DNA from 3 places in the Gallaecimonas kandeliae genome. Region 1 is predicted to be linked to each of the others. Evidence: predicted binding sites of a transcription regulator. Region 1 holds the regulator's gene; each other region holds the start of a gene.
The links. Region 1 encodes Fur, which represses iron uptake genes when iron is present. Its sites were predicted from a motif close to ATAATAATGAGAACNACTATCAA; they were not measured.
Positions count from the first base shown of each region.

Region 2: PVT67_RS13140 (Nramp family divalent metal transporter) is a predicted target of Fur. The motif match lies at 6,945-6,967, and genes of this name have one in related genera.
Region 3: PVT67_RS00645 (TonB-dependent siderophore receptor) is a predicted target of Fur. The motif match lies at 1,540-1,562, and genes of this name have one in related genera.

Region 1 is NZ_CP118480.1:1,672,298-1,682,205, reverse strand. Features, by position in the region: gene astE (succinylglutamate desuccinylase) at 1-730, opposite strand, end outside; gene PVT67_RS08165 (phosphohexomutase domain-containing protein) at 773-2,404, opposite strand; gene PVT67_RS08160 (replication initiation regulator SeqA) at 2,419-2,922, opposite strand; gene PVT67_RS08155 (alpha/beta fold hydrolase) at 3,032-3,787, shown strand; gene PVT67_RS08150 (DUF2788 domain-containing protein) at 3,839-4,060, shown strand; gene ybfE (LexA regulated protein) at 4,060-4,359, shown strand; gene fldA (flavodoxin FldA) at 4,365-4,892, shown strand; gene PVT67_RS08135 (DUF4442 domain-containing protein) at 4,921-5,397, opposite strand; gene fur (ferric iron uptake transcriptional regulator) at 5,525-5,968, shown strand; gene PVT67_RS08125 (NADPH-dependent 2,4-dienoyl-CoA reductase) at 6,003-8,030, opposite strand; gene sppA (signal peptide peptidase SppA) at 8,191-9,908, shown strand, end outside.
Region 2 is NZ_CP118480.1:2,645,729-2,655,636, reverse strand. Features, by position in the region: gene rstA (two-component system response regulator RstA) at 1-655, shown strand, start outside; gene rstB (two-component system sensor histidine kinase RstB) at 688-2,007, shown strand; gene PVT67_RS13165 (acid-shock protein) at 2,057-2,323, shown strand; gene PVT67_RS13160 (D-hexose-6-phosphate mutarotase) at 2,913-3,779, opposite strand; gene PVT67_RS13155 (MFS transporter) at 3,928-5,217, shown strand; gene PVT67_RS13150 (CBS domain-containing protein) at 5,239-5,691, shown strand; gene PVT67_RS13145 (GGDEF domain-containing protein) at 5,678-6,829, opposite strand; gene PVT67_RS13140 (Nramp family divalent metal transporter) at 7,005-8,228, shown strand; gene PVT67_RS13135 (OpgD/OpgG family glucan biosynthesis protein) at 8,721-9,908, opposite strand, start outside.
Region 3 is NZ_CP118480.1:147,551-157,458, forward strand. Features, by position in the region: gene rph (ribonuclease PH) at 35-748, shown strand; gene pyrE (orotate phosphoribosyltransferase) at 795-1,436, shown strand; gene PVT67_RS00645 (TonB-dependent siderophore receptor) at 1,621-3,684, shown strand; gene PVT67_RS00650 (DUF5362 domain-containing protein) at 3,713-4,084, opposite strand; gene slmA (nucleoid occlusion factor SlmA) at 4,126-4,710, opposite strand; gene dut (dUTP diphosphatase) at 4,809-5,267, opposite strand; gene coaBC (bifunctional phosphopantothenoylcysteine decarboxylase/phosphopantothenate--cysteine ligase CoaBC) at 5,264-6,463, opposite strand; gene radC (RadC family protein) at 6,559-7,233, shown strand; gene rpmB (50S ribosomal protein L28) at 7,344-7,580, shown strand; gene rpmG (50S ribosomal protein L33) at 7,591-7,758, shown strand; gene PVT67_RS00685 (glutathione S-transferase family protein) at 8,057-8,740, shown strand; gene mutM (bifunctional DNA-formamidopyrimidine glycosylase/DNA-(apurinic or apyrimidinic site) lyase) at 8,750-9,559, shown strand; gene PVT67_RS00695 (glycosyltransferase family 4 protein) at 9,673-9,908, shown strand, end outside.

The DNA.
Region 1 (9,908 bases):
TGACCAGTTCGGCAAGCCCCTCAGCCGCCGCCTCAAAGCGGGACATGTCGTTCTGACCGAAGGGCTGCACCTTGCCAAGCTCTACTGTGAAGCCATGGGCGCCGAACGTGTTGGTCGAGAAATAGCTGAAGGTGGTGGTGGGGCTTTGTGACAGCAGCACAGTGTCTACGCCGCAGCGGGCCAGGAACATGATCTGTTCGCGGCTGCGGGGCTTGCCGTGCAGGAAGGGGTAGACCACGAATTTCTCGTGCTTGGAGCCGCGGATGGCGGTGTGCAGATCGTAATGAAGGCGCTCGACGTTGCTACGCTGGCCGTAAAAGCGGGCCACAGCCGCTTCCAATGCCTGGGCCCGGCGGCGCTCGGCGTTGTCGATGCCGCCTTGGGCATGGGCACCACTGAACAGGCGGTTGAGGTTTTCTTCCAGCTCCCGTTTGCCGGCGTTGATGGCAGGCACGTTGCCGATGAGGATCAAGAGCCGGTGGGCCAGGGGCAGGCTGCCGTCCAGCAGCTGTTTGACCAGATCCCGCACTATCTCTATGGGGGCCGTCTCGTTACCGTGTACGCCGCAGGAGAGGATGATGTCCTTGTTGCCAGGGTTGGCCGGGGTCAGGCAGAAGATGCCGGTATCCCAGGTTTCCACCACGATGCCCTGGGCCGTGGTGAAGGCGCTGACCTCGGCACCGTCCGGGTTTGCCAGGGTGAAGGCGAGGATATCGTTGTCCTTGAACATGGAGACTCCAAAAAAGAAGAGGCGCTGCTGCGCCCCTTTCTATCATGCCTCGGCCAGCCATTGGGCCAATAGCGCTTGTGCATCCTTAATGATGGCGTCCAGGTGGCCCTGGCTCTTGAAGCTCTCGGCGTAGATCTTGTAGATGGGCTCGGTGCCGGAGGGCCTGGCCGCGAACCAGCCGTGCTCGGTCACCACCTTGAGGCCGCCGATGGCCGCATTGTTGCCCGGAGCCTGGGTGAAGGCATCCACCACAGGCTCACCGGCCAGCAAGGCACCCTTGGCCACCTCACTGCCGAGGCGGGCGAAGCCGGCCTTGAGCTCGTCGGTGATGGGGGCGTCGATACGTTGGTACCAGGTGGGGCCGAACTGGGCCTCGATGATGTCCTTGTAATAGCGGCTGGGGGTCATGCCGGTCACCGCCAGGATCTCGGCCGCCAGCAGGCACATGATGATGCCGTCCTTGTCGGTGCTCCAGGGCTTGCCGTCACGGGTGACGAAGGTGCCGCCGGCGGACTCTTCGCCGCCGAAGATGAGCTTGCCGTTATAGAGGCCATCCACGAACCACTTGACCCCCACAGGGGTTTCCATGAAGTGGCGGCCGGCTGCCCGGGCCACGCGCCCGACCTGGGCACTGGTCACGACGGTGGTGCCCACCCCCAGGGTTTCGGGCAGGGTCGGCCTGTGCTTGAGCAAGTAATCCACCACCACCGCCAGGTAACGGTTGCAGTTCAAGAGGCCTGCATCCGGGGTAACGATGCCGTGGCGGTCGCCGTCGGTGTCGTTGCCGAGCGCCAGGTCGAAGTCGTCCTTGACGGCAATGAGGCTGGCCATGGCATGGGGGCTGGAGCAGTCCATGCGGATCTTGCCGTCGTGGTCGCAGGGGATGAAGCCGAAACGGCTGTCCACCCGCTCTTCCACCAGGGTCACGTCCAAGCCCCAATGCTGGGCTATGGCCCGCCAGTAATCGATGGCGGCGCCGCCCATGGGGTGGACACCGAGGCGCAGACCGGCATCCTTGATGGCGGCCATGTCCACCACCTCGCCGAGGCGCTGCACATAGTCGGCCATGAAGTCGAAGCGTTCGGCATGGGGGCTGCTGATGGCCCGCTCGAAGCTCAGCATCCGAACCCCATCCAGGCCCGCCTCCAAGTAGCTGTTGGCGCGGGACTGGATCACCTTGGTGACCTGGGTGTCGGCCGGGCCACCGTCCGGTGGGTTGTACTTGATGCCACCGTCTTCCGGCGGGTTGTGTGACGGCGTCAGGATCAGGCCGTCGGCATTACCGCCATGGGCCAGAATGGCGTGGGAGACCGCCGGGGTCGGGGTCAGCTGCCTGTCCTCGAAACGGACATTGACGGCGTTGGCGATCAGCACCCGCAGCACTGTGGCAAAAGCGGGATAGGAAAGGGCGTGGGAGTCGAGGCCCAGGTAGAGGGGCCCTGTGATGCCCTGCTCCTTGCGGTGATCGGCAACCGCCTGGGCCACGGCCAGGAGATGGGCCTCGTTGAAGGCCTTGCTGAGGCTGGAGCCGCGGTGGCCAGAGGTACCGAAACTGACCTTCTGGGCCGGCTTAGCCGGATCCGGCTGCAAGGTAAAGAAGGCGGTGACCAGCTCGCTGGGGTCGATAAGGCTCTCTGGCGCCGGCATCTTGCCGGCATTGGGATGTAAGGACATCAAGGTCTCCCTTTTCAGATCTGCTCTACGAAAGCCTGGACGGCGTCCTCTTCATAGCCGAGTTCGGCCATCACCTGCGCCACTATATTGCGCTTCTTCTCGGTGTTGTTGTTGGTCACCACCCAGTAGGGGCTGCCGACGATGGCCTTGGGATTGGTGGACTTGCCGGCCTGGCTCAGCGCTTCGGCGCTGGTGGCGAAATAGAGGCGGTCGCGGCCGCGGATGTTGAGCACCAGGCTGAAGGCGTCGCCATGGCGCTGATAGAGTTCGGTCAGGGCGCCGATAAAGCGGCCTACGGCACTGTTGGCCTCGGGAGCGGCTGCCTTGACGGCCGGTGCGGGCTGGCTTGCCGGCTGAGTGGCCTGGGCTTGGGTCTGCTGGGGGGCGGTAGCAGCCTGGGTGCCAAGGGGGGCAAAGCCCAGCAGGCGGCGCAGTATCTCGGAGGCGCTCTCTCCTATTTTCTGGGTATTGGACGCGATGTACTGGTACAGCTCGTCGTCGACTTCGATGGTTTTCATCCCTTATCTCAAGGTCCTGGTTGACTCCAGGCGATTATACATAGGCGCACGTCATTTGCATGCCCGCCTCGACCTTTGCACAATAGCAGCCCCTTTTAGGAGTCAATGCATGCTCAACTACCAGCAGCGGGGCCAAGGCCCCGACGTGATCCTGGTCCACGGCCTGTTCGGATCCCTGGACAACCTCGGCAACCTTGGCCGCGCCCTGGAAGACGCCTTTACCGTCACCACCGTGGACCTTCGCAACCACGGCAAGTCCTTCCACAGCGAAGAGATGAGCCTGGCCGCCATGGCCGGCGACCTCCTGGGCCTGATGGACCAATTGGGTATCGAAAAGGCCCACCTGGTAGGCCACTCCCTTGGGGGCAAGGTGGTGATGCAGCTGGCCCTCAACCACCCCGAACGGGTGGACAAGCTGGTGGTGGCCGACATAGCCCCCGTCACTTACCGCCACAGCAACCATGACAGCGTCTTCGCCGCCCTGACCCAGGTTGACCCGGCCCAGTACCAGAGCCGCAAGGAAGTGGAAGCCGCCGTGGCCCAGCATATCCTTGAGCCCGGGGTGCGCCAGTTCATCCTCAAGAACCTGCAAAAGGGGGATGACGGCTACTATTGGCGGCTCAATGTGCCAGTACTGGCGCACCGCTACCCGGATATACTCCAGGGACCGCAAGGCCGGCCCTTCAGCGGCCCTACCCTTTTTATCAAGGGCAGCGAGTCCGACTACCTGACGGGGGACCATGCCGGGGCCGTGCAAAGTCTCTTCCCAACGGCCAAACTCAAGGTCATCAGCGGCACCGGCCACTGGCTGCACGCCGAAAAGCCCTTGGTGTTCAACAAGCTGGTCAGGGACTTTTTGAGCTGACCCTGTGCCTTGGGTATAATCCGCGGGCTCAAAGGAGGGCAAGGGCATTCCATGCTGGCTGAGCATTACGAAACCATCGAGGCCATAGGACTTAACCTGTTCTTTCTGGTGATCTTTTTGCTCATCGGCCTGGCCATACAAGACGTCTTGAAGAAGGGCAATGTGCCCAAGTACGGCCGCTACATCGTCTGGCTGGTACTCTTCCTGGGCTGTGCGGGCTTTATCTCGAAGGAAGTGATCAGGCTCATCTGGGAAAATTCAGGTATAGGTTAATGGCCAAAGAGAGCGCCGACAGAATTACCATCGACCTCTTTGCCGAGGAAAAGCGCCGGGGGCGTCCCAAAACCAATCCCCTGCCGCGCCAGGCGCAGTTGAAGGTCAACAAGCGGAACCAGATCAAAAGGGACAGGCAGAAGGGCCTCAAGAGAGTGGAGCTGAAAGTAGACAGCGACCTGTTCGAGACCCTCAATGAGCTGGCCAAAGCGCAAAGCGTCAGCCGCAGTGAACTGATTGAAACCATATTGAAAGCCGGTGTAGAGAGACTCGACACCGCCAACAGCGAGAGGAATTGAGTCGAATGGCATCTGTAGGTCTGTTCTTCGGCAGCGATACCGGTAACACCGAAGCTGTCGCCAAAATGATCCAGAAGCAGCTGGGCAAGCACATGGTGGAAGTCCATGACATCGCCAAGTCCAGCAAGGAAGACATCGAAGGCTTCAGCCTGCTGCTGCTCGGCATCCCAACCTGGTATTACGGCGAGTCCCAGTGCGACTGGGATGATTTCTTCCCCACCCTGGAAGAGATCGACTTCTCCGACAAGCTGGTCGCCATCTTCGGTTGCGGCGATCAGGAGGACTACGCCGAGTACTTCCTGGACGCCATGGGCACCTTGCGCGACATCATCGAGGCCAAGGGCGCCACCATCATCGGCCACTGGCCTACCGAGGGTTACAACTTCGTGGCCTCCAAGGCCATGGCCGACGACAACCACTTCATCGGCCTTGGCATCGACGAAGACCGCCAGCCCGAACTGACCGCCGAGCGGGTCGAGAAGTGGGTCAAGCAGATCTATGAAGAGATGTGCCTGGCCGAACTGGAAGACTAAGAAAAGCCCCTCGAACGAGGGGCTTTTTTCATGCCGGCCTGTGGTGGCGCTTGAGGCGCACATAGAGGGTGCGCTCTATCCTCGCCACCAGCTCGCCCTTGGCGTCCTTGACGTCTGTCACCACCTCAGGCAGGAATTTCTCACCTTCCCCCGTGGCCGCCGCTATCTCCTCCAGCAGCGGCTCGCTGATGATGAACTCGGCATAGACCTTGCCCGTCCCCGGCTTTTCGAAATGGATGCGCGCCGCCCTGTCCCAGACATGGTAGCGCTTGCCGAGGATCCCCATCAGCATCAGGGCATAGATGGGATCGGTCATCGCAAAGAGGCTGCCACCGAACTGGGTGCCGTTGGCATTCTTGGTCCAGGGCCTGTCCTTGAGCTCCACCCGGCACAGGCGGAAGTCGTCGGACAGCTCGCGGATGCGGATCCCGGTAAAGAAGAAGGGGGGCCAGAGATTAAGCAGATGTTTTATCCGCGACCCTTTTTTAAACAACCAGCTTTTCATCAAACACCTAATCGACAAAATCGAACACATTGGCGAGGCTTGCCTCTGGAAAAGGTCCGCCCACTTGGGTACCTTTGTCCAGATAACCAACGCGGGTTGAGCCCGCCCATATAAAACAGGACCATACATGGCGGACGAGAATCAGGCCCTGCGCGAAGCCGGCCTCAAGGTCACCCTGCCCAGGGTCAAGATCCTGGAGCTGTTGCAGCAGCCCGACTTCCAGCACATCAGCGCCGAAGATCTCTACAAGAAGCTCATCGAGCTGGGTGAAGAGATCGGCCTGGCCACTGTTTACCGCGTACTGAACCAGTTCGACGACGCCGGCATCGTCACCCGCCATCACTTCGAAGGCGGCAAGTCGGTCTTCGAACTGGCCCAGAAGCGCCACCATGACCACCTGGTTTGCCTCAAGTGCGGCCTGGTGCTGGAATTCATGGATGACGTCATAGAGCAGCGCCAGAAAGAAGTGGCCAAGAAGAACCACATCAAACTGACCCACCACAGCCTCTATCTCTACGGCGAGTGCGAAGACACCCAAGCCTGCGAGAAACGCCGCCGCGGCGAAGAATGACAAAAGGGCCAGCCAAGACTGGCCCTTCTGCTATCTAGAGCCTGGCCGCCAGCTCGGCTCCCTGGCGGATGGCGCGCTTGGCGTCCAGCTCTGCCGCCACGTCTGCACCACCGATGAGATGCGCCTGGACACCCTGGTCAGTCAACTGCTGCCAGAGCCCCTTGTTGGGCTCCTGGCCGGCGCAGAGGATGACGTTGTCCACGTCCAGCACCAGGGATTCCTCGCCGCGGCGGATGTGCAGGCCCTTGTCGTCGATGCGCTCGTAGTTGACGCCAGCCCACATCCTGACCCCGAGATCGTTCAAGGTCTGGCGATGCACCCAGCCGGAGGTCTTGCCGAGGCCCTTGCCGACCTTGCTGGTCTTGCGCTGCAGCAGCCAGATGTCCCTGGCCGCTTCCGGCTTGTGGGGCGCGGTGAGGCCGCCCGGGCCGGCCAACGCCTTGTCCACGCCCCAATGGCGCAGCCAGCGATCCCTGTCCTGGCTGAGGGACGGGCCCTTTTCCGCCAGGTATTCGGCCACATCGAAGCCGATGCCGCCAGCGCCGATGATCGCCACCTTCCGGCCCACCGGTTTCTTGTCCCGCAACACGTCCAGGTAGCTCAGCACCTTGGGGTGTTCGACCCCGTCGATGGCGGGGGTGCGGGGGTTGATGCCGGTGGCGATCACCAACTCGTCGAAGCCGGCGGACTTCAGGGAGTCCGGGGTCTGGGGGCTGTTCAGGCGCAGTTCCACACCCAGGTCATGGAGGCGGTTGCGGAAATAGCGCAGCGTCTCAAAGAACTCTTCCTTGCCGGGGATCTGCTTGGCGTAGTTGAACTGGCCGCCCAGCTCCGCCGCTGCATCCATCAGCACCACCTTGTGGCCCTTCTCGGCCGCGTAGCAGGCAAAGGCCATACCGGCCGGGCCCGCCCCCACCACGCCGATGCGTTTGGGGGTGGCGGCTTCCTTGAAGATAAGCTCGGTCTCGTAGCAGGCCTGGGGGTTGACCAGACAACTGGCGCGTTTTTGCTCGAAGACATGGTCCAGGCAGGCCTGGTTGCAGGCGATGCAGGTGTTGATGCGATCGGCCTGGCCGGCGGCGGCCTTGTTGACGAAATCCGGATCTGCCAGCAAAGGCCTGGCCATGGACACCATGTCCGCCTGGCCTTCACTCAGGATCTGCTCGGCAACCTTGGGATCGTTGATACGGTTGGTGGTGATGAGCGGCACCTTGAGGCCTTCTTCCTTCATTTTGGCCGTGACCCAGGAGAAGGCCGCCCTCGGCACCGAAGTGACTATGGTGGGCACCCTGGCCTCATGCCAACCGATGCCGGTGTTGATGAGGGTCACGCCGGCGGCCTCCAGACCACGGGCCAGCTGCACCGTCTCGCTCCAGCTCATGCCCTGCTCCACCAGCTCGAGCATGGACAGGCGGAAGATGATGATGAAGTCTGCGCCGGCCTTTTCCCTGACCGCCCGGACTATCTCCAGAGCCAGGCGGGCGCGGTTGTCGAAGCTGCCGCCCCAGCTGTCGGTGCGGTGGTTGGTGCGGCTGGCCAGGAACTGGTTGATGAGGTAACCCTCGGAACCCATGATCTCGACCCCGTCGTAGCCGGCTTTGCGGGCAAGCAGGGCCGTCTTGGCGAAGGCCTTGATGGTGCCTTTGATCTGCCGCTCGGACATGGCGCTGGGCTTGAAGGGGTTGATGGGGGCCTTCTTGGCGCTGGGAGCCAGGGAAAAGGGATGGTAGGCATAGCGGCCGGCGTGGAGGATCTGCAGGCAGATCTTGCCGCCTGCCTCATGGACGGCCTGGGTCACCACCTTGTGTTTCCTGGCCTGGAAGCCGAAGGAAAGCTGGCTGCCGAAAGGCGCCAGGCGGCCGCGGAAGTTGGGGGCTATGCCACCGGTGACGATGAGGCCGACGCCACCTTCGGCGCGGGCCTTGTAGAAGGCGGCCATCTTGGCAAAGCCGTTCTTTTCTTCCTCGAGCCCTGTATGCATGGAGCCCATCAGCACCCTGTTCTTGAGGGTGGTAAAACCGAGGTCCAGGGGGCTGAGCAAGTGGGGGTAAGCTGCGTTCATTAGCAAGTCTGTCTTAGTTGTTGTCCCCAAGAGCCTACTCATCCGATGAGTCAGGATCAATCCACCCTCATCAACAAACCGTTACAAATTCCCTTTCGCTTCGCGCGGCCAATGCCATAGCATGCCAAAAGAGACTGTAAATCAAGGAAGCAACCCACCCATGCTGACGATGTTGAGAAAGGTGTTTTCCATTCTCTGGCAGGCCATCAACGGCCTGCGCCGCCTGGTCATGAGCCTGTTCGTGCTCTTCATCTTGGTGCTTGTCATCGGCTCCCTCGGCGAAGCCGAAGGCCCCAAAGTACCCAAGGACGGCGCCCTGCTGTTGAACCTGGACGGGGTCATAGTCGAGAAAGCCAAGACCAAGGATCCCTTCGAAGCCTTCGCCAAAGAGCTGCAAGGCAACAAGGAGCCGCCGGAGATCCAGCTTTCCGACGTGCTGGACGTCATCAAGAACGCCAAGGACGACAACCGCATCAAGGTGCTGGTGTTGAAGCTGGACGACCTCTGGACCAGCAGTCCCGACAAGCTGATGACCATCGGTGACGCCATTACCGACTTCAAGACCAGCGGCAAGAGGGTGATCGCCAAGGGCGACTACTACACCCAGGCCCAGTACCTGCTGGCCGCCTACGCCGACACCATCTACCTCAACGAAGACGGCTTCATGTCCATCGACGGCTACGGCCGTTACCGCACCTACTACAAGTCGTTGCTGGACAAGCTCAAGGTCACCACCCATGTGTTCCGGGTCGGTACCTTCAAGTCCGCCGTGGAGCCCTATATCCGCGACGACATGTCCGAACCGGCCAAGGAAGCCAACAAGGTGTTCCTGACGGCCCTTTGGAACCAGTACCAGGACAAGATCGTGGCGCTGCGCCACCTCAAACCTGGCGCCCTGGATGCCCTGCTGGAGAACCTGCCTGACCGCTTCGAAGCGGCCGGCGCCGACTTCGCCCAGTTGGCCATCAAGGAAGGCCTGGTGGACAAGCTGGCCTCCCGCGAGGACATGGATCAGGCCCTGATCGCCCTGGTCGGTGAAGACAAGGACGACCACCACTACCGCCGCATCAACTTCGACGACTACCTGTCCATCATCCATCCCAAGCTGCCGATGACCCCGCAGGGGCCCAAGGTTGGCATAGTGGTGGCCCAGGGCGAGATCGTCGACGGCGAGGCCCCCGAGAACATGTCCGGTGGCGACTCCATCGTCGCCCTGCTGCGCCAGGCCCGCCTGGACAAGGACATCAAGGCCGTAGTGCTGCGGGTCGACAGCCCTGGCGGCAGCGCCTTTGCCAGTGAAATCATCCGCAAGGAACTGCTGGCCCTGAAGAAATCCGGCAAGCCGGTGGTAGCCTCCATGGGCACCTACGCGGCCTCTGGCGGCTACTGGATCTCCGCCAGCGCCGATGAAATAGTGGCCCACCCCACTACCCTCACCGGCTCCATCGGCATCTTCGGCATGCTGGCCACCTTCGAGAACAGCCTGGACGCCATAGGGGTGCACACCGACGGCGTCGGCACCTCCGAATACGCCGGCACCACCCTGACCAGGCCCTTGTCCGACAACCTCAAGCGCATCATCCAGGCCAACGTCGAAAAAGGCTATGACCGCTTCCTGACCCTGGTGGCCAACAGCCGCCACATGACCAAGGAAAACGTCGACAAGATAGCCCAGGGCCATATCTGGATCGGCGCCCAGGCCAAGGAGCTGGGGCTGGTGGACAAGCTGGGCGATATGCAGCTGGCCATCGACGACGCCGCCAAGCTGGCCAAATTGGACCACTACAAGGTGGTGCAGGTGCGCCGCAAGCTGAGCCCCAAGGAGGAGTTCATCAAGGCCCTGTTCGGCGATGCCGCCAAGGTCGCCTCCGGCCTGCA
Region 2 (9,908 bases), 970 kb from region 1:
TATCGCCGGCTGGCTTGGCAAGCACGAGATGGAGGTGCTGATAGAGCCGCGGGGCGACCAGGCCCTGGCCAGGACCCTGGCCGAACAGCCCGATCTGGTGCTGCTGGACATACTGTTGCCGGGGCTGGACGGCCTCTCCGTCTGCCGTGCCCTGCGGCCGCGCTTTGCCGGGCCCATAGTGCTGCTCACCTCCCTCGACAGCGACATGAACGAGGTGCTGGGGCTGGAGCTGGGGGCCAACGACTATATCCTCAAGACCACGCCTCCCTCGGTACTGCTGGCCAGGCTCAGGGTGCAGCTGCGCCAACAGGGCAGGCCCAGCGAGGCGGCGGCCCCCAGCCACCAGCGGCTGCAACTGGGCCGGCTGCATATCGACCAGGGGGCGCGCCAGGTGCGGCTGGACGGGGCGCCGGTGGTGCTGTCCACCAGTGACTTTGACCTGCTCTGGGAGTTGGCCAGCCATGCCGGCCAGGTGCTGGGGCGCGACCAGCTGTTTCGCAGCCTCAAGGGCCGCCCCTACGACGGCAGCGACCGCAGCATGGACGTGGCCGTATCCCGGCTGCGCCACAAGCTGGGGGACAGCGCCGAGGCCCCGACCCGCATCAAGACGGTGCGCCAGAAAGGCTACCTGCTGGTGCCCGGCGAATGGGACTGACCGTGGCCCCGCCCACCGGAGGGGCCGCCTGAATGCGCCGCCTCTTCATCCAGTTCTACCTGCTGCTGATGGCCGGCTTCATGGCGGCGGCGCTGCTCATCGGCGCCCTCTACCAGGGCACCGCCGAGCGGGCCAGCAACCGCTACCTCGAAGGGCTGGTGCAGGATTTTCTCGACCGCTTCTCCCAGGAGCTCTCGACCCTGCCCCAGGCCCAGTGGCCGGGACGCATGCAGGATTTCAGCCGCCAGCTGGGGCTTAGCATGCACAGCGCCGCCCTGGCCGGCCAGCCCTTGGGCCAGGCTGACCTCGATTTCCTCACCGAGGGCAATATCGTCATAGTGGAAGACGACGACACCTTCAGGCAGCGGATCCCCGGCACCGAGACGGTGCTGATCGTCGGCCCCGTGCCTTACCTGTCCTTCCAACACGAGCTGCGCTGGTTCAACATCGGCCTCTTGTTGCTGCTGGGGCTGTCCCTGGCGCTGCCGATCCTGCTCTGGCTACGGCCCCACTGGCGGGGCCTGCAGGCCCTGGTGACGGCGGCGCAGCGGCTGGGGGCGGGAGATCTCTCGGCCAGGGCCCGGTTGCCGGCCAAGAGCAGCCTGGCCGAGCTGGGGGCCACCTTCGACCAGATGGCCCAGCGGCTGCAGGCCTCCATCAAGGGCCGCAAGCAGCTCACCGACGCCATCGCCCATGAACTGCGCAGCCCCCTGGTGCGGCTGCGCTACCGCCTGGCCCTGCTGGAGGCCCCGGCGCCGGCCAAGGCCGACTTGGACCGGGATCTCGATGCCCTGGAGCACCTCATCGAGGAGATGCTGAGCTACAGCCGCCTCAGCCAGCCGGAGCTGCCCCTGAACCTGGGCCTGCATGAACTGGGCCCCTGGGCGAGGGGACGCCTGGCCGACTGGCAGGCCCTGGGGCCAGAGCGCAGCCTGCTGCTCGAGGAGCCCAGCGCCCCCCTTTATTGGCAGGGAGATCTGCGGCTGCTGGAGCGGGCCATGGACAACCTGGTGGCCAACGCCCTGCGCCACTGCGCCAGCGAGGTGCGGGTCCGCGTCGAGGAGGCCGGCGGCCAGCTGTTGCTGACCGTCAGCGACGACGGCCCCGGTATCGCCGCCGACCAGGCCGAACGCATCTTCGAGCCCTTCGTGCGCCTCGACCAGAGCCGCGACAGGCGCACCGGCGGCATAGGCCTGGGCCTGGCCATAGTGCGCAGCATAGCCCTGGCCCACGGCGGCGAGGTGATGCTGCTGCCAAGCCCCAAGGGGGCCCGCTTCCGCCTGGCCCTGCCTGTACATTTGGATACAAACCGTCACCAGGGGCTAACGGAAGCGGGCACCCAGACCCCCTAGAATGGGAACCGTTGGAGCCCGGCTCCTACCCACAATCGAGGTTTGTATCATGAAGAAACTGCTTCCCCTGGGCCTGGCTGCCGCCTTCGCCTTCAACAGCATCGCTGCCCTGGCCGCCGACACCAGTGTCCAGACCCCCGCCAAGCCGGCCGCCAGCCAGCAGATGAAAAAGGCCGAGCACACCGCTGCCACCAAGGCCGAGAACAAGGCCAACAAGCACAAGCCCCAGGTCAAGAAGGTGAAGAAGCATCACCACAAGAAGGCCGCCAAGAAAGCCAAGGCAGCCAAGAAGGCCGAGCAGGGCACCAACTCCTAAGCCCGGTGCATTGAAAAACCCCGCCCAGGCGGGGTTTTTTGTTTGGATTTGGCGATGGTGCCGAGCCAACCAGAGCCGAGATAAAGGCGCTTCAGCAGTAGTTTTTCGCAAATCCATGCTGGTCGAAGCTGGAGGCTAGAGGTGATAAAGGCGCAAGTTGAGGAAGGGGCTTTTGGAGCCCTTTTAAGTGGAGCGCCTTACCGCCGGGAGCGTGAGCTGACGCGAGGCAGGACGCCGAGCGAGCGGAGGACGCGTCGGGAACCGTACGTAGCGGTCAGCGGCAAGCGACCAGAGGTAAGGACATCGCGAAACGTCGGGGCGGTGCCTTTGGATACTTTGTGCGAAAACAAAGTATCACGCCCGCCGGTGCGGGAACCGGCAAACGATAAGCCATGCTGCAGGCGTACCGTTGCTTCGAGTTGGGCCTGGGTTGGGAGCCTTCCCTGGCACCCAGCCCGGCTCGCCCATCCAGAGGCTCGCGTGAAGATGCGCGAAGGCGGCGTCTTCGCTTCGGCCCTCACCCATCCATGGGGCCACATTCCGGCCCGCACTTCCTGTGTGCGGGCGCTCACCTGCGCCTGAGCAGTGCTCAGCCTTCTAGGTTCGCCCAGCTGATCTCCGTCACCAGGCTATGTTGCTGGCCAGGGGCCAGGGTGACGGCGTCTTCCCGCACATTGGCCGCTTCCAGGCAGAGCATGGCCTGGTAGCCGTCGTCGGGGAACTGGCCCAGGGCCTTGGCCTTGTCCACCCAGGGGTTCCAGAGCACCAGGCTGGCGCTGCCCTCCCGTTTGACTTCGATGACGCCGTCGCCCGTGTCGATGCGCTGGACGGGGTTGGCGGTCAGGTATTGGCGGTCCACTTCCCTGTCGATGACCACCTCCCCTTGCTGGGGGAGGAGGCCCTGGCCGAATTCCAGGTAGTCGGCACCTTCCAACCCTTGCACCCGCACTTGCTTGATGTCCGCCACCGGGAAGTAGCTGTGCAGGGCCTGGGTCAGGCGAAAGGGTTGGTCGCCCAGGTTGGTGGTGGTCAGGGCCAGGCGGGCGCTCTTGCCCAGCACTAGGCTCAGGCTCAGCTCGCAGGGATGGGGCCAATGGGCGGCGGGGACGGCCTCCATGGGCAGGCTGAGCTGGATAAGCACTTCACCGTCCCTGTCCTCCACGTCGTCCAGCTGCCATTCGCAGCTGCGGGCATAGCCGTGGGCCGGGGCCTCTGGGGTCGGCTTGTCGTTGCCGAACCAGGGCCAGCAGATGGGCACGCCGCCGCGGATGGCACGGCCGCGGGCGAAGTCCTCATCGGGGGACAGCCACAGCAGCGGCCCCTGGCCCTTGGGCTGGAACTGGGCCAGGTGCGCCCCTTGCAGGAAGACCCTGGCCTTGCAGAGGCGGGAGTCGATATCCAGGTAGGCGAGATTGCTGTCGGTGTGGCCGAGGCGGACGGAAGAAGGCAGGCTCATGGTGGCTCCCTTGCCAGAAACGAGGGCCCATTGTGCAAAGGGCAGGGGCCCTCGGCAAGGGGGGCTTGGGCCGCTTGTCCGACGAGCCTGACGGTGGCTTGAAAATCTGTTAGCGTCCAAGGACTTGCCTTAAAACCAGGAAGCCGCCATGGCAACGGAAAGCAAACTGTCCCGCCCCCAGCTCAAGGTGCTGGCCCTCTCCGCCCTGGGGGGCGCCCTGGAGTTCTACGACTTCATCATCTTCGTGTTCTTCGCCAAGGCCATAGGCCAGCTGTTCTTCCCGCCTGAGATGCCCGACTGGCTGCGCCAGTTGCAGACCTTCGGCCTTTTCGCCGCCGGCTACCTGGCCAGGCCCCTGGGGGGCGTCATCCTGGCCCACTTTGGGGATCTGGTGGGGCGCAAGAAGATGTTCACCCTCTCCATCTTCCTGATGTCGGTGCCGACCCTGCTGATCGGCTGCCTGCCCACCTATGGCGACTGGGGGCTCTGGGCGCCGTTGGCGTTGCTCTTTATGCGCATCTTGCAGGGGGCGGCCGTGGGCGGCGAGGTGCCTGGGGCCTGGGTCTTCGTGTCCGAGCACGCCGGGCGCCGCCACCTGGGCCTGGCCTGCGGCAGCCTGACGGCCGGCCTGGTGGGGGGCATACTGCTGGGCTCCTTGATGGCCGTCTTCATCAACGGCCGCTTCGGTGGCGAGCTGCTGACCTGGGCCTGGCGCATCCCCTTCCTGGTGGGGGGCCTGTTCGGGCTCTTTGCCGTCTACCTTCGCCAGTACCTGCACGAGACCCCCGTCTTTGCCGAACTGGAGGCCAAGCGGGCCCTGGCCGCCGAGCTGCCGCTGAAGCTGCTGCTCAGGGGACACAAGGGGCAGGTGCTGCTGGCCATGGCCGTGACCTGGCTGCTGACTGGCGCCGTGGTGGTGGTGATCCTGATGACCCCGACCCTGATCCAGGCTCAGGCCGGCATCGGCGCCGTGGATGCCTTCAGCGCCAACGCCCTGGCGACCCTGGCGGTGATGCTGGGCGCCGTGCTGGCCGGGCACCTGAGCGATCGCCTGGGCCCTGGCCCTGTGCTGGCGGCCTTCAGCCTGCTGCTGGTGGCCAGCTATGGCCTGATGATGACGCTGTTGCCCTTGCATCCCGGCTGGCTCAAGCCCCTCTACGCCTTGGCGGGCTTCGGGGTCGGCATTACCGGGGTGATCCCGGCCATCGCCGTTGCCGCCTTCCCGGCGCCGATCCGCTTCACCGGCCTGTCCTTTTCCTACAACCTGGCCTACGCCATTTTCGGCGGCTTCACCCCCATACTGGTCTCCCTGCTGGTGGCCTGGCACCCCCTTGGGCCTTTGGCCTACCTGGGCGCTTTGGGGCTGATGGGGCTGGGGTTGGGATTTTGGCTGTGGCCTAGGGGCAGGGCCGCCGAGGCTGGGCTAACCTTCAGGTGAAGTTGCCACCGGGAGAGGGATATGTCGGTCGCCAGCATCATGGCCAGGGAGCTGGTCATAGCTACCATGGATACCAATTTGGAAGAAGCGGGTGCGCTCTTTGCCCGCCATTCCTTTCGCCAGCTGCCTGTCGTGGATGATCTTCACTGTCTCGTCGGGCTTTTCTCCTTCGCCGATTACCTGGCCCAGCTCAGCCCTTTCCTCAATACCCCTGCCGAACGGGGCATGGACAGGGAGCTGCTGCGCCGCCCGGTGCACCAGTTCATGCACCGCTATGTGCCGCTACTGGGGCCGGAGCAACCCTTGCGGGAAGCGGCCAGGGCGCTGCTGGACAGCGACTTCGGCTGCCTGCCTGTGGTGGGTGAGGAGATGCGGCTGCTGGGGATGCTGTCCTGGCGGGACCTGATGCGCTACGGCCTGGAAGGCGCCAAGGCGGGTGCTACCGAGCGGCGGCCTGCGGCTAAGGCAGGCTGACCACCTGGTTGCGGCCGGCGTCCTTGGCCTGGTAGAGGGCCTTGTCGGCACGGCCGGTCAGGGCTGACAGGCTTTCCCCTTTCTGCCACTGTGCCACCCCGAAGGAGGCGGTGAAAGGGATGGCCTTGCCTTCGAAGGTCAGGGGGTTGTTCACCAAGGCCAGGCGCAGCGCCTCGGCCAGTTGGTCGGCCTCCGCCAGGTTGGTGCCGGGCAGGAAGATGACGAACTCCTCGCCGCCGAAACGTCCGAATATATCCCCCTTGCGCAGCCGGCCATTGACGATGGCAGCCAGGTGAGTGAGCACGGCATCACCGCCGCCATGGCCATGGCAGTCGTTGATCCTTTTGAAGTGGTCGAGGTCCAGCATGATGCAGGACAGTTCGTTGCCTGTGCCCAACGCCCTGTCGGCCAGGAAGAGGCTGGAGCGGCGGTTGCGGACCCCGGTCAAGGGGTCCAGGGTGGCCAACTCCTTGAATTTTTGCTGGGTACGCTCGGTGCAGAGCAGGAAGAAACCGACCGTCAGCAGCGGCGGCGCCAGCACCAGCACGAAGGTGGTGATCTTCAGGCCCAGGTACTGCACCGGCAAGCCCTGGTAACCGTAATTGTCGGTGACATAGGCCAGGGCCAGGCGCACGAAGCTGACCAATATGATCGACAGCAATACCAGGGTCATGGCCGCCACATGGGGGGAGGGCCGGCGCCGGTATTCCTGGAAGCAATGGAGGAAGGACAGCACCCATACCACTATGGTCAGCAGCGCCAAAATCGGCATGCGGTAGGCGGCGCTGCCCTGCACTATCTCTGTCCAGTAGAGCAGGGCCGTCCCCAGGGCGATGCTGGCCACCACCAGGCCGAGGATGGTGCGCTGGCCGAACATCCTGGCCAGGGCGATGCTGTAACCGCCGAAGCCGCAGGCGAACAGGAAGTTGCCCAGCACCAACGACAACAGCAAAGGCAGCTCACCGCGGGTGGAAAAGAGGCCGTAGGCCAGGCCGATCAAGAGGTTGGAGGCCGCCCAGATCCGCAGTTCCATGGCGTTTTGCTGCTCGTGTGTGTAGCTGGCCACCAGCATCCAGAGCCCCTTGAACAGGAGCAGGTAGCCCAGGGCGACCAGGGAGGTGACGATATCCAGCTGCATGGCGGCACTGCCGATTGTCTTTGTTGCCTTTTTTGTAACACGGGCGTTAAGGGACCGCCAGCGGGTTGGACCTGTGCCTGGCAAGGAACCGATGGTCGCAATCGCACCAATCAAGTTGATAATCATTATCATTTTTGGCTAGGCTGATAGCATTACCCCTGCTCGAGGTCAGGCCATGGACAATGCGGTTTCAAGCGGCGTCGTGAGCAGTCCCGGCCGGCGCCTGCGCCTGTCGTTGCTGGGCCCTGCCTTCATCGCCGCCATCGGCTACATTGACCCCGGCAACTTCGCCACCAATATCCAGTCCGGCGCCAAATTCGGCTACCAACTGCTGTGGGTGCTGGTCTGGGCAAACCTGATGGCGATGTTGGTGCAGTGGCTCTCGGCCAAGCTCGGCATAGTCACCGGCAAGAACCTGGCCGAGCAGCTGCGCGACCGGCTGCCCCGGCCCTTGGTCTGGGGTTATTGGCTGCAGGCGGAGATCATCGCCATGGCCACCGACTTGGCCGAGTTCGTCGGCGCTGCCATCGGCTTCAAGATATTGCTCGGGGTCAGCCTGCTGGAAGGGGCGGCCCTGACCGCCGTGCTGACCTGGGGGCTGCTGATGCTCCAGGGCCGTCAACCGATGCTGGAGCGGGTCATCGGCAGCCTGCTGCTGCTGGTGGCCGCCGCCTTTATCGTCGAGCTCTTCATCTCCAAACCGGCGGCTGGCCCTCTGCTGGCCGGGGCCTTGATCCCGGGCATCGAAAACGGCGACGCCCTCTATCTCGCCGCCGGCCTGCTGGGGGCTACCGTCATGCCCCATGTGATCTACCTGCATTCGGCCCTGACTCAGCACCGCTACGGCGGCGACAAGGCCCAGAGCCTCAAGGCGAGCCGCTGGGACGTGGCCGTGGCCATGACGGTGGCGGGCTTCGTGAACCTGGCCATGGTGGCGGTGGCCGCCGCCAGTTTCCATGCCAGCGGCAACCAGCAGGTGGCCGAGATAGAGCAGGCCCACCAGATGTTGGCGCCCTTGCTGGGCAGCCATGCCGCTACCCTCTTTGCCCTGGCCCTGATCGCGGCAGGGCTCTCCTCGACTGTGGTGGGTACCCTGGCCGGCCAGGTGGTGATGCAGGGCTTCTTGAATTTCAGCATCCCCTTGTGGCTGCGCCGCCTGGTGACCATGAGCCCTGCCCTGGTCGTCATCGCCCTCGGCTGGAACCCCACCCGTATCCTGGTGGCCAGCCAGGTGGTGCTGAGCTTCGGTATCGCCCTGGCCCTGGTACCGCTGCTGAGATTCACCAACGACAAGGCCCTGATGGGCGAACACGTCAACAAACCCTGGACGGCGCGCCTCGGCTGGCTGACGGTGGCCCTGGTGCTGGGCTTGAACGGCTACCTGTTGCTGAACCTCTGATAATAAAAAGCCCCGCGATGCGGGGCCTGGAATTATCTAACAGCTGAGTCTTGGCTTAATTTGCTTCCGAGCAGCTCATGCGACAATCCCGATACATCTCTAGGCAAAATGCCGAGTTCTCACCACTTGCCAAGCAGGCTTCGGACGCACTTTCACAGTTATTCAGGCAATTTTGATCGATGGTCACGGCATAGGCAGCAGTCATCCCAAAGCTCAGGCCAGCACCTATGAGGCCAAGAAGTACTTTGCGGTTTACCATTTTACTCTCCTTGTTAATTAATTGGGGCACATCATTCGCCCTATTGTTGACCAGTCAGGGTCATCCTTGACGTTATCGACAGCCTTGTTGATAGTCAATAATCGCTTTCAATTCAATCGATTGTTTTGATTTCGCTCTGAGCTGCACTATCCACCGCCTGCCCCAAGTTGCCTCTAAACGGACTCAGGGAGGTCATACAACAACTCCAAGCCCCTTCTATCGTTATTGGCATCTCAGCGCAGCAGATCGGGGCGGTTGAGATCCCTGTCCCGCACGGCCGGCGGCGTCCATTGGTAGAGCCAGGTCTCGGACAGCGCCTGGTCCCCCTTGCGGATGAAGAGGCGCAGGTCCACCGGGGCCTGGTTGTCTTCGGGGGCCAGGTCGAAGCTGGCCCTGTAGCCGCCGTGGCCGGCGATGGGGCGCACCGAGACCAGCTCCACCTTGCCGCTGGACGCGCTCACCTCGGCGGTCAAGTCCGGGTGCTGGCCCAGCATGTTGAAGATGTCCCCTTCGAAGTCCACCACGAAACGGCGGCTGTAATGGCTGCGTTTCTGGCCCAGCACGCCGCCGAGGCCGGTGCGGGTGGCCACCACCTGGGCGAGACGCGGCTGCACCGGCGGCTTATTGCCCCAGTAGAGGTTGTAGCTCAGCAGCAGTTCCTGGCCGGGCTGCACCGCCTGGGCCGGCTGCCAGAAGGCGACGATGTTGTCGAAGGTCTCGTCATTGGTGGGGATCTCGGTGAGATCGACGCTGCCCTTGCCCCAAGGGCCTATGGGCTCGACCCAGAGGCTGGGGCGGCGCTCGTAGAAGACGCCGTCATCCTGGTAATGGTCGAAGTTGCGGTCCCGCTGCAGCAGGCCGAAGCCCTTAGGATCCTGGTCCTGGAAGCTGTTGAAGCGCAGGGTCGCCGGGTTGGTCAGGGGCCGCCAGATCCATTCGCCGTTACCGTTGTGGATGGCCAGGCCGTCCGAGTCGTGGATCTCCGGGCGCCAGTCCCAGGCCATGCGGTGATCGTTCTCCCCCACCTGGTACATGCTGGTGAGCGGCGCTATGCCGAGCCGCTCTATGGGCTGGCGCGGGTAGAGGGCGGCGTCGATACGCATCTTCAGGGGTTCCCCCGGGGTGATGCGGAAATGGTAGGCGCCGGTGACGCTCTTCGAATCGAGCAGGGCATAGACCTCGACGCTGTCTTCCCTCGGCTGGGGCCTGACTAGGTAGAAGCGGGTGAAGACGGGGAACTCCTCGGGGCGGGGCAGGGCGGTGTCCACCGCCAGGCCGCGGGCCGAGAGGCCGTACTGCATGCTGGAGCCCACTGCGCGGAAGTAGCTGGCGCCGAGGAAGGCCACCAGATCCCGCTGCCAGTCGGTCTGGCCGTGCAGGCGAAAGCCGGCAAAGCCGAGATCTCTCGGCAGCTGGCCGGC
Region 3 (9,908 bases), 1.5 Mb from region 1:
TAATGGCCGCCACTTCTTATTGCCAGGACTTGCCATGCGACACAGCGGCAGAACAGCCAGCCAGACCCGTACCGTCACCCTGACCCGCAACTACACCAGGCACGCCGAAGGCGCCGTGTTGGTGGAATTCGGCCACACCAAGGTGCTCTGCACCGCTTCTGTTGTGGAAGGGGCGCCCCGCTGGCTGAAGGGCAAGGGCCAGGGCTGGGTGACCGCCGAGTACGGCATGCTGCCCCGCGCCACCCACAGCCGCAACGACCGCGAGGCGGCCCGTGGCAAGCAGTCCGGCCGGACCATGGAGATCCAGCGCCTCATCGCCCGCAGCCTGCGCGCCGCCGTGGATCTCGGCGCCCTCGGCGACTTCACCATCACCGTGGATTGCGACGTCATCCAGGCCGACGGCGGCACCCGCACCGCCTCCATCACCGGCGGCTGTGTGGCCCTCCACGACGCCCTCTCCTGGATGGTCGAGAAGAAGCTCATCAAGGCCAACCCCTTCAAGCAGATGGTGGCGGCCCTGTCGGTGGGCATGGTCGGCGGCGAGCCGGTCTGCGACCTCGACTACGAGGAAGACTCCAGCGCCGAGACCGACATGAACGTGGTGATGACTGAAGACGGCCGCATGATCGAAGTGCAGGGCACCGCCGAGGCCGAACCCTTCAGCCGCCAGGAGCTGAACGCCATGCTGGAGCTGGCCGAGAACGGCATCCGCGAACTCTTCAACGCCCAGCGCGCCGCGCTGGTGTGAGTGCAATGGCGGGGCCAGGGCCCCGCTTTTTTATGGAAGCGACCCCATGAAAGCCTACCAGAAAGCCTTTATCGAATTCGCCATCGAGCGCCAGGTGCTGCGTTTCGGCAGCTTTACCCTCAAATCCGGCCGCCAGAGCCCCTACTTCTTCAACGCCGGCCTCTTCAACACCGGCCGCGACTTGGCCAAGCTGGGCCGCTTCTACGCCGACGCCCTGGTGGACGCCGGCATCGACTTCGACCTGCTGTTCGGCCCCGCCTACAAGGGCATCCCCATCGCCACCACCACGGCCGTGGCCCTGGCCGACCACCATGACCGCGACTACCCCTACTGCTTCAACCGCAAGGAGAAGAAGGACCACGGCGAAGGCGGCAGCCTGGTGGGCAGCCCCCTGGAAGGGCGGGTGATGCTGGTGGACGACGTGATCACCGCCGGCACCGCCATCCGCGAGTCCATGGACATCATCCAGGCCGCCGGCGCCACCCTTGCCGGTGTGCTGATCGCCCTGGACCGCCAGGAGAAGGGCAAGGGCGAGCTGTCCGCCATCCAGGAAGTGGAGCGGGACTTCGGCTGCCAGGTGATCTCCATCATCACCCTGGCCGACCTCATCAGCTACCTGGAGCAGCAGCCGGAGATGGCAGATTCTTTACAGGCGGTACGGAACTATCGCGAGCAATACGGCGTCTGATAGCCGTTGCAAAGAGGACAAGGATGTTCGAGGCGTTAAGCCTTTTTGATGTCTGCAAGACTTGTGGCCGGCTCAGCCGGCCTTTCTTTCGCTCGAACGCATTATTGAAATGAGAATTGATTTCATTTAAGGTGCGCCCTGTGATTTGACCAGGCCGCCGTTGGTGGCACACAGGAAGTCCCAGATGAAGTCTCTCTCCCTGCTGGCCCTGGCGGCCATGTCAGCCCTTGCCGCCGACGACAGCGACCTGGAGCGCATCACCGTCGTCGGCCGCGCCCAGTCCCTTTACCGGGTCGACGACGGCGAGCTGGCCACCGGCACCCCTACTCCCCTGGCCCGTACGCCCCAGTCGCTGCAGATCCTGCCCCAGGCGCTGATCGAGGACCAGGCGGCGCTGCAGATCACCGACCTCTACCGCTCCATCAGCGGTGTCAGCCAGAACGCCTACTCGGCGGTGACCTTCCGCGGCTTCCGCCAGGACGAGATCCGTTACGACGGCGTGCGGGGCGACCCTTTCAACGGCTTCGCCATCCCCCAGCTGTTCGGCATAGCGCAGGTGCAGGTGTTGAAGGGCCCCAGCGCCGCCCTTTACGGTGCCGGCGAGCCGGGGGGCCTGATCAACTACGTGACCAAGCAGCCCGGTTATGAGCGGGACAACCGCCTGCAGCTGCGCCTCGGCAACGACGACTTCGCCGGCCTGGGCCTGGAGCTGTCCGGGCCCCTGACGACAGACGCCGGCCAGCGTTACCGCCTTGGCCTCTACCAGGACCACCAGAACCCCTACCGCTTCAACACCGACGACCGCAACCGCATCCTGGACGCCGGTTACGCCGTCGACTTTGGCGACAGCACCCTGACCTTGCAGTGGCGCCATATCGACCAGCACCTGGGCGGCGCCCGGCTGCGGGGCATTCCCGCCGACAGCCAGGGTAACTTCCTGGCCGACCGCCGCTGGAACGCCAACGAGGCCTCTGACGTGCAGCAGCTGAAGGCCGATGTGCTCCAGGCCCGCCTGGACCACGACTTCAATGCCTGGCTGTCGGGCCAGCTGACGCTGCGTTACTTCGAGAACAGCGAGCTGCAGCGCTACCACGAGCCGGCCAGCATGACCGACAGCGACGGCGACGGCCTGGCCGACTGGACGGAGCGCCAGTACCGGGACCAGGAACGCAACACCCAGGCCGCCTCCGTGACCGGCCGGTTGGTGGCGGAGTTGGGCGACCACACCCTGTTGCTGGGGGCCGACGGCTATCGCCAGGAGGAAGGATTCCATTACCAGCGGGCCAACAAGGCGGACGGGGTGCTGGGGCTGAGTTACGGCGACCCCCAATACGGCGTCACCGATCCCGTCGAGTACCGGCTGCACCTCATCACAGATTCGGACACCAGGGCCCTGCGCTACGGCCTTTCCCTGCAGGACCAGTGGCGCCTGACCCCGGCCTGGGACATCACCGGCAGCCTGCGCCTGGACGGTTTCAACGACAGGGTACTGGACAGGAAAAGCGGCGAGGCCCAGCAGCATGACGACAGCGGCTTCTCCTACCGGCTGGGCAGCACCTATAGGCTCAGCGACCGGCTGCACCCCTACCTGAGCTGGTCCACCGGCTTTGTACCCCAGGCTCCCGGCAACCAGCTGGCGGCCAAGGGCGGGCCCTTCGAGCCGGAGCAGAGCCGGCAGTGGGAGGCAGGGCTGCGCAGCTACTGGCTGGACGGCGCCATCAACCTCAACCTGGCGGCCTACCGCATAGTCCGCCGGAACATATTGCAGACCGATCCACAAGATACGGACAAGCTGCAGGCCCTGGGCAAGGTGCGCAGCCAGGGATTGGAGATGGATCTGCTGGGCGACTTGAGTGACAACTGGGTACTGAACCTGAGCTACGCCTACAACGACACCCGGGTGCTGGAGGCCAGCAGCGGCATCAGCCGCGCCTTTGGCGACCGTTTCGCCAATGCGCCGCGCCACCAGCTGGGGCTCTGGACCCGCTACGACATCAGCGCCTGGGATTCGGCCATCGCCTTCGGTGCCGACCATGTCAGCGAGCAGGTCAACCAGGAGGGGCAACGCATCAAGGCTTACACCGTCTTCGACGCCTCCTGGCAGAGCCGCTGGCGGGCCTGGCTGGTCCAGCTCAACCTCAAGAACCTTTTCGACAAGACTTATGCGGTGAGCGGCCTTATCGACCGCACCGGTCAGTTCGCCGGGGAGCACAGGCGCCTCTACCTGACGGCCAGCTACCGCTTCTGACAAAAAAGGCGCCCCAAGGCGCCTTTTTTCAGAAGTCTTTCATCATGTGGCCGCCCCAGCCCATGAAGACGGCGGCGCCGCCCATCAACAGGAAGATGGCCACGAAGATGATGCCGATCAGGGTGAGGATGCCCATGATGGTGAAGTAGGTCTTGAGCTTGGCCATGGCGTCCTGCATGGCCTGCTCGGAGCCGAGCTGGGCCCCTTCCAGGGCACCGGCGGACTGGAACAGCAGCACCCCCATCCAGATCGGCAGCCAGGCCACCAGCAGCCCGACGATGGACAGGGCCTGGGCGACGCCGCCGATGATGGCCATGACGCCCACCAGCCGCAGCCAGCCCCTGGCCTGGAACAGCGGTAGGCTGAGGCGGCTGACCAGTTCAGATTGTTCTTCCTGCATGACATCTCCATCTTGAGGTTGGGACGCCCTGCCGGCCGACATCAAAGCAGCTGTTGTTCGATCAGCTGCCACTGGGCGGCGAAGCCGTCTGTGGGTTTATGTTTGAAGCCGGACCGCACGAACTGGCCGATACGGCCTTCGGTGAAGGCCAGCAGCAGGTTGGCCAGCACCCCTTCGTCCACGGCGAAGCCCTTGCCTTCGCGCAGGCGGCGTTCCCGCAGCACCTGCTTGAGCTGGGTTTCCAGCTTCTGGAACAGCAACTCGATGCGGTCGCGCAGCCTTTCCTGTTCGCCCTGCAGGGCGTCGCCGTTGATGATACGGGTCAGGCCGGGGTTTTTCTCGGCGAAGGCCAGCAACAGGTGCAGCATATGGTGGATACGAGTCAGGGTGTCCTTTTCATCCTTGAGGATCAAGTTGATGCGGGAGACCAGGGAGTCTTCGATGAAATCGATAAGGCCTTCGAACATCCGCGCCTTGGAGGGGAAGTGCCGGTAGAGGGCGGCTTCGGATACCCCGACCTGGGCGGCCAGCTTGGCGGTGGTGATCCGCTGTCCGGCTTGGGTTTCCAGCATCTGGGCAAGGCTTTGGAGTATTTGTTCGCGGCGGCTGGTCTTGGCGTTGGCCATGGTTACAACTTCCCTGCAGGATAAAGCAGGGGCCGCAGTGCGGCCCCTTGATAGGTAGACACAAGTTTATCTTGTGTTCAGGCAGGAAAAAAGCGCGGTCAGTGCCGTCCGGAGTGTCCGAAGCCCCCTTCACCGCGTTTGGTGGCCGCGAAGTCGTCCACCAGGTCAAAGCGGGCCTGCACTACGGGCAGGAACACCAGTTGGGCAATGCGCTCGCCGGGCTGGACTGTGAAGGCGTCCTGGCCGCGGTTCCATACGGATACCATCAGCTGGCCCTGATAGTCGGAATCGATAAGGCCCACCAGGTTGCCAAGGACTATGCCGTGCTTATGACCGAGGCCGGAGCGCGGCAGGATGGTGGCGCAGAGGCCGGGGTCGGCGATGTAGATAGCAAGGCCAGTGGGCACCAAGGTGGTTTCGCCCGGGGCCAGTTCTATGGGGCCGTCGATGACGGCGCGCAGATCCAGGCCGGCCGAGCCGTCGGTGGCGTAGGCGGGCAGGGGGAATTCGGTACCGACTCGGGAGTCGAGGATCTTCAGTTGGATGGGGGTCTTCATTTTGCCTCGCTGAGCTGGGTGGCCAGGTGCGCCAGCATTTGCCTGGCCAGTGTCAGTTTGTCTGCCTGGGGCAGGGGAAGGGTGGTGCTGTGGCCGATCAGGGTCAGCTGGTTGTCGTCCTGGCCGAAGGCCAGGCCCCTGCCGACGGCGTTGGCCGCTATCCAGTCGAGCTTCTTGCGGGCCAGCTTGTCGCGGGCGTAATGCTCCACGTCACGGGTCTCGGCGGCGAAGCCCACTACCAGGCCAGGGCGCTGGGCCATGGCCGCTACGTCGCTGATGATGTCGGGGTTCTTGACCATCTCCACCACCAGTTTGTCGTTGTCTTTCTTGATCTTGTGCTCGGCGTGCTGGGCCGGCCTGTAGTCGGCAACGGCGGCGCAGCCGATGAAGAGATCGCAGCCGGCCGCCTCAATCAGGGCCGCTTCGTGCATCTCCAGGGCCGATTCCACATCCAGACGCCGGACCCCAAGCGGGGTTGCCAGGCTGACCGGGCCGCTGACCAGGGTGACGTCGGCGCCCAGCTCGGCGGCGGCCTGCGCCAGGGCAAAGCCCATCTTGCCGGAGCTGTGGTTGGACAGGTAACGCACCGGGTCCAATGGCTCGCGGGTAGGGCCGGCGGTGATCACCAGCTTGCGGCCGGCCAGCGGTTTGGGGCCGAAATGGCGCTCTACTTCCGCCACCAGCTCCAGGGGTTCCTTCATCCGCCCCGGGCCCACGTCACCGCAGGCCTGCTCGCCGCCGTTGGGGCCCCAGATGGCGACGCCGCGGCGGGCCAGGGCCTCGAGGTTGGCCTGGGTGGCGGCGGCCCTGTACATCTGCTGGTTCATGGCCGGGGCCACCGCCAAGGGAGCGGCCGAGGCCAGGATCAAGGTGGTCAGCAGGTCGTCGGCCAGGCCGGCATTGATGCGGGCCAGCACATTGGCGCTGGCCGGGGCCACCAGTATCAGGTCGGCCCATTTGGCCAGCTCGATATGGCCCATGGCCGCCTCGGCGTTGGGGTCGAGCAGGCTGTCGCCCACAGGGTTGCCGGACAGGGCCTGCAGGGTCAGGGGAGTGATGAACTCCTTGGCGGAGGCCGTCATCACCACCCGTACCTCGGCGCCGCGCTCCTTGAGGCGGCGCACCAGATCGGCGCTCTTGTAGGCGGCAATGCCGCCGCTGATGCCAAGCAGGATGCGTTTGTCAGATAGGCTCATGGTCAAGGGCTCCGCCGGTGGAAGGCCGCTAAGATAGCATATTTGCCCCCGGCCCTGGACTACCCTTAATTACCGGCAACGGGCAGGGAGGCGCCATGGGGATACGGCATTGGCCCGAAGGGGAAAGGCCCAGGGAGAAGCTGCTGACGCTTGGCGCCGGTGCCCTGAGCGACGCCGAGCTACTGGCCATACTGCTGCGGGTGGGCCTGCCCGGCAAAGACGCCTTGGCCCTGGCCCGCGAGCTGCTGGGGCAATTTGGTGGCCTGCGGGCCCTGCTCAATGCCGACCTGGCCCGTTTTTGCCAGGGCCCCGGCCTCGGCAGCGCCAAGTACGTGCAACTCCAAGCGGCCCTGGAACTGGCGGTGCGGGTACAGGGAGAGAAACTGCAACGGGAAGGGGCCCTGACCTGCCCGGACGAGGTGCGCCGTTACCTGATCGGCAAGCTGCGCGACCGGCCCCGGGAGGTCTTCTGCCTGTTACTGCTGGACAGCCAGCATAGGGTGATCAGGCTGCTGGAACTCTTCCACGGCACCCTGGACGCGGCCGCCGTCTATCCCCGGGAAGTGGTACGGGCGGTGCTGGCGGCCAATGCAGCTGCGGTGATACTGGCGCACAACCACCCGTCTGGTATCGCCGAGCCAAGCCGGGCCGACAGACAGCTCACCGAGCGCCTCGGTGCGGCCCTGGGACTGGTGGATGTGCGGCTGTTGGACCACCTGGTGGTGGGGGACGGCGAGGCGGTTTCCTTCGCCGAGCGGGGATGGCTCTGATCTTTCTTGATCTTGCCGCCGCTTTTCTGTATAAATTGCGCCCTCTCTGCGCCTGAGGCGACGGCCTCGAGGTGATAATCGCTCGAGCTGATGTTTTTTGGAGAATTTACATGTCCCGAGTATGCCAAGTAACCGGTAAGGGTCCGGTCGTGGGTAACAACGTATCCCACGCTAACAACAAGACCCGTCGCCGTTTTCTGCCTAACCTGCAAACCCACCGTTTCTGGGTAGCCAGCGAAAACCGTTTCGTGAAGCTGCGCCTGTCCACCAAGGGTATGCGTATTATCGACAAGAAGGGCATCGACGCCGTACTGGCTGACCTGCGTGCCCGCGGTGAGAAGATCTAAGGGGTAAACCATGGCAAAAGGTATTCGTGAGAAGATCAAGCTGGTTTCCTCTGCCGGCACCGGTCACTTCTACACCACCGACAAGAACAAGCGCAACATGCCGGAAAAGATGGAAATCAAAAAGTTCGATCCGGTTGTTCGTCAGCACGTTCTCTACAAAGAAGCCAAGATCAAATAAGATCAGGCCTCTTGCAAAAAAACCCGACTTCGGTCGGGTTTTTTTGTATCTGGCATCCCTGCCTCCTACCCTTCGGGCCATCGCTGGCGCGATGTAGCGAAGCGCTCCTGGCGCTTCTGTTGTGCCTCACGTCCGGAGAGGCACCTCCTGGGCCGCCGCACGCGGCGTCAAAAAGTGTTCCTGAGACTTTGTTGTGGGCGACTTTCCTGTCGGTCACTCCACGGGTTATGCAAAAGCGGCCTCTGGCGTTCCCTTCTGGCCGGCACCTGGCTATGCTGGGCCCCGCAAGGAGGAAGCCATGCCCATCACCCTTTTCGAACTGGCCGGTGCCAGCCCAGAGCGCCGTTTCAGCCCCTATTGCTGGCGTAGCCATCTCGCCCTCTGGCACAAGGGCCTGGATTTCCAGGCGCTGCCCTGGCGCTACAACGACAAGGCTCTCATCGCCGCTTCCGGCCAGGGCAAGGTCCCGGTGCTTGTCGACGGCGACCAGATACTCCACGAGTCCTGGGATATCGCCCTTTACCTGGAAGACCGTTATCCTCAGGCCCCATCGCTCTTTCCCGAGGGGGCAGTGCAGGCCAAGGCCTTCATGAACCGCTGTGACAGCGAGTTCAACCCGGCCGTCCGTTGGTTTCTGTTGCCGGTGATCCACCCCTTGTTGACCCCGGGTGACCAGGTCTATTTCCGCCAGAGCCGCGAGGCCCAACTGGGCATGCGTCTGGAAGACTGCAGCCAGAAGGCCGACAGGGCGGCGCTGGCGTCGGTGCTAGGCGGATTTGCCGAACAGTTGGGGAGCCAGCCCTTCTTTGCCGGCTTTGAGCCGGGCTACAGCGACTTGTCGCTGCTCGGTTCCCTGCTCTGGGCCGCCGCCAGCTGGGATCAGGATCCGCTGAGCGACCAACCTGTGCTCAAGGCCTGGCGGGCTCGCCTGGCCGCCCGTTTCCCTGGCCTGGCCGATTATCGTTTCCAGTACCAGCTGTAAGGAGCCGAGATGCCGGAATTGCCGGAGGTCGAAACCACCCGCCGCGGCGTGGCCCCTTTTTTGGTCGGGCAGTGCATAGCCCGCATCGAGGTGCGCCAGCGCGGCCTGCGCTGGCCTGTGCCCGAGGCCCTGGCCTTGCTGGAAGGCCAGGTCATCGACAAGGTCAGCCGCCGTGCCAAGTACCTCTTGATCGAGACGGCCATGGGCAGTGCCCTGGTGCACCTGGGTATGAGCGGCGCCCTGCGCATCCTCGGCGAGCCTGTACCGCCCGGTAAGCACGACCATGTGGACCTGGTGCTGGCAACGGGCAAGGTACTGCGTTACACGGACCCACGCCGTTTCGGCGCCTGGCTCTATGTGCCGCCGGGGGAAGAACCGGAGCAGCTGAAGAAACTGGGCCCCGAGCCGCTGACCGAGGATTTCGACGGCGAACGGCTCTTTAGCTTGAGCCGCAAACGCCAGGTCCCGGTCAAGACCTTCATCATGGATAATGCGATAGTGGTAGGGGTGGGTAACATCTACGCCAACGAGGCGCTGTTCATGGCCGGCATAGACCCGCGCCGCCCTGCCGGCGCCATCGCCAGGGAGCGCTACCTGAAGCTGGCGGACGCCATCAAGACGGTGCTGGCCAGAGCCATAGAGCAAGGAGGCACTACCTTGAAGGACTTCACCGCCGCCGACGGCAAGCCCGGCTATTTCGCCCAGGAGCTGCAGGTCTATGGCCGCAAGGGCCAACCCTGCCAGGCCTGCGGCGCCGAATTACGGGAAGTACGCATCGGTGGGCGCAGCACCGTTTATTGTGGAATTTGTCAGCGCTAAGGATGACCATGACTATCTGTTTGTACCGTCACAACCTCAATCTGAAAAGCGGCGCTGGCCAGCTGATAAGGATGCAAGCCAAGGCTCTTAAGGCCCGCGGCGAGCCCTTCAAGGTGGTAGCCGGCAGCGGCGTTTGGAAGTTCTTCTTCGGCAGTGGTGTCAAGGCGGCGGCCCTGTCTCAGGCTCAACTGGCACAGCGGCTGAAAAAGGAGCCCATGCTGGTGGTCGACCATGGCATGCGACTACCCTACGCCGATATCCTCTTCGTGCATAACTTGGTGACAGAGGCCAATGGCTTCCTGCACCGCGCCGATTTTGAAGCGGAAGTTGCCTTGGAGAAACGGTTCTT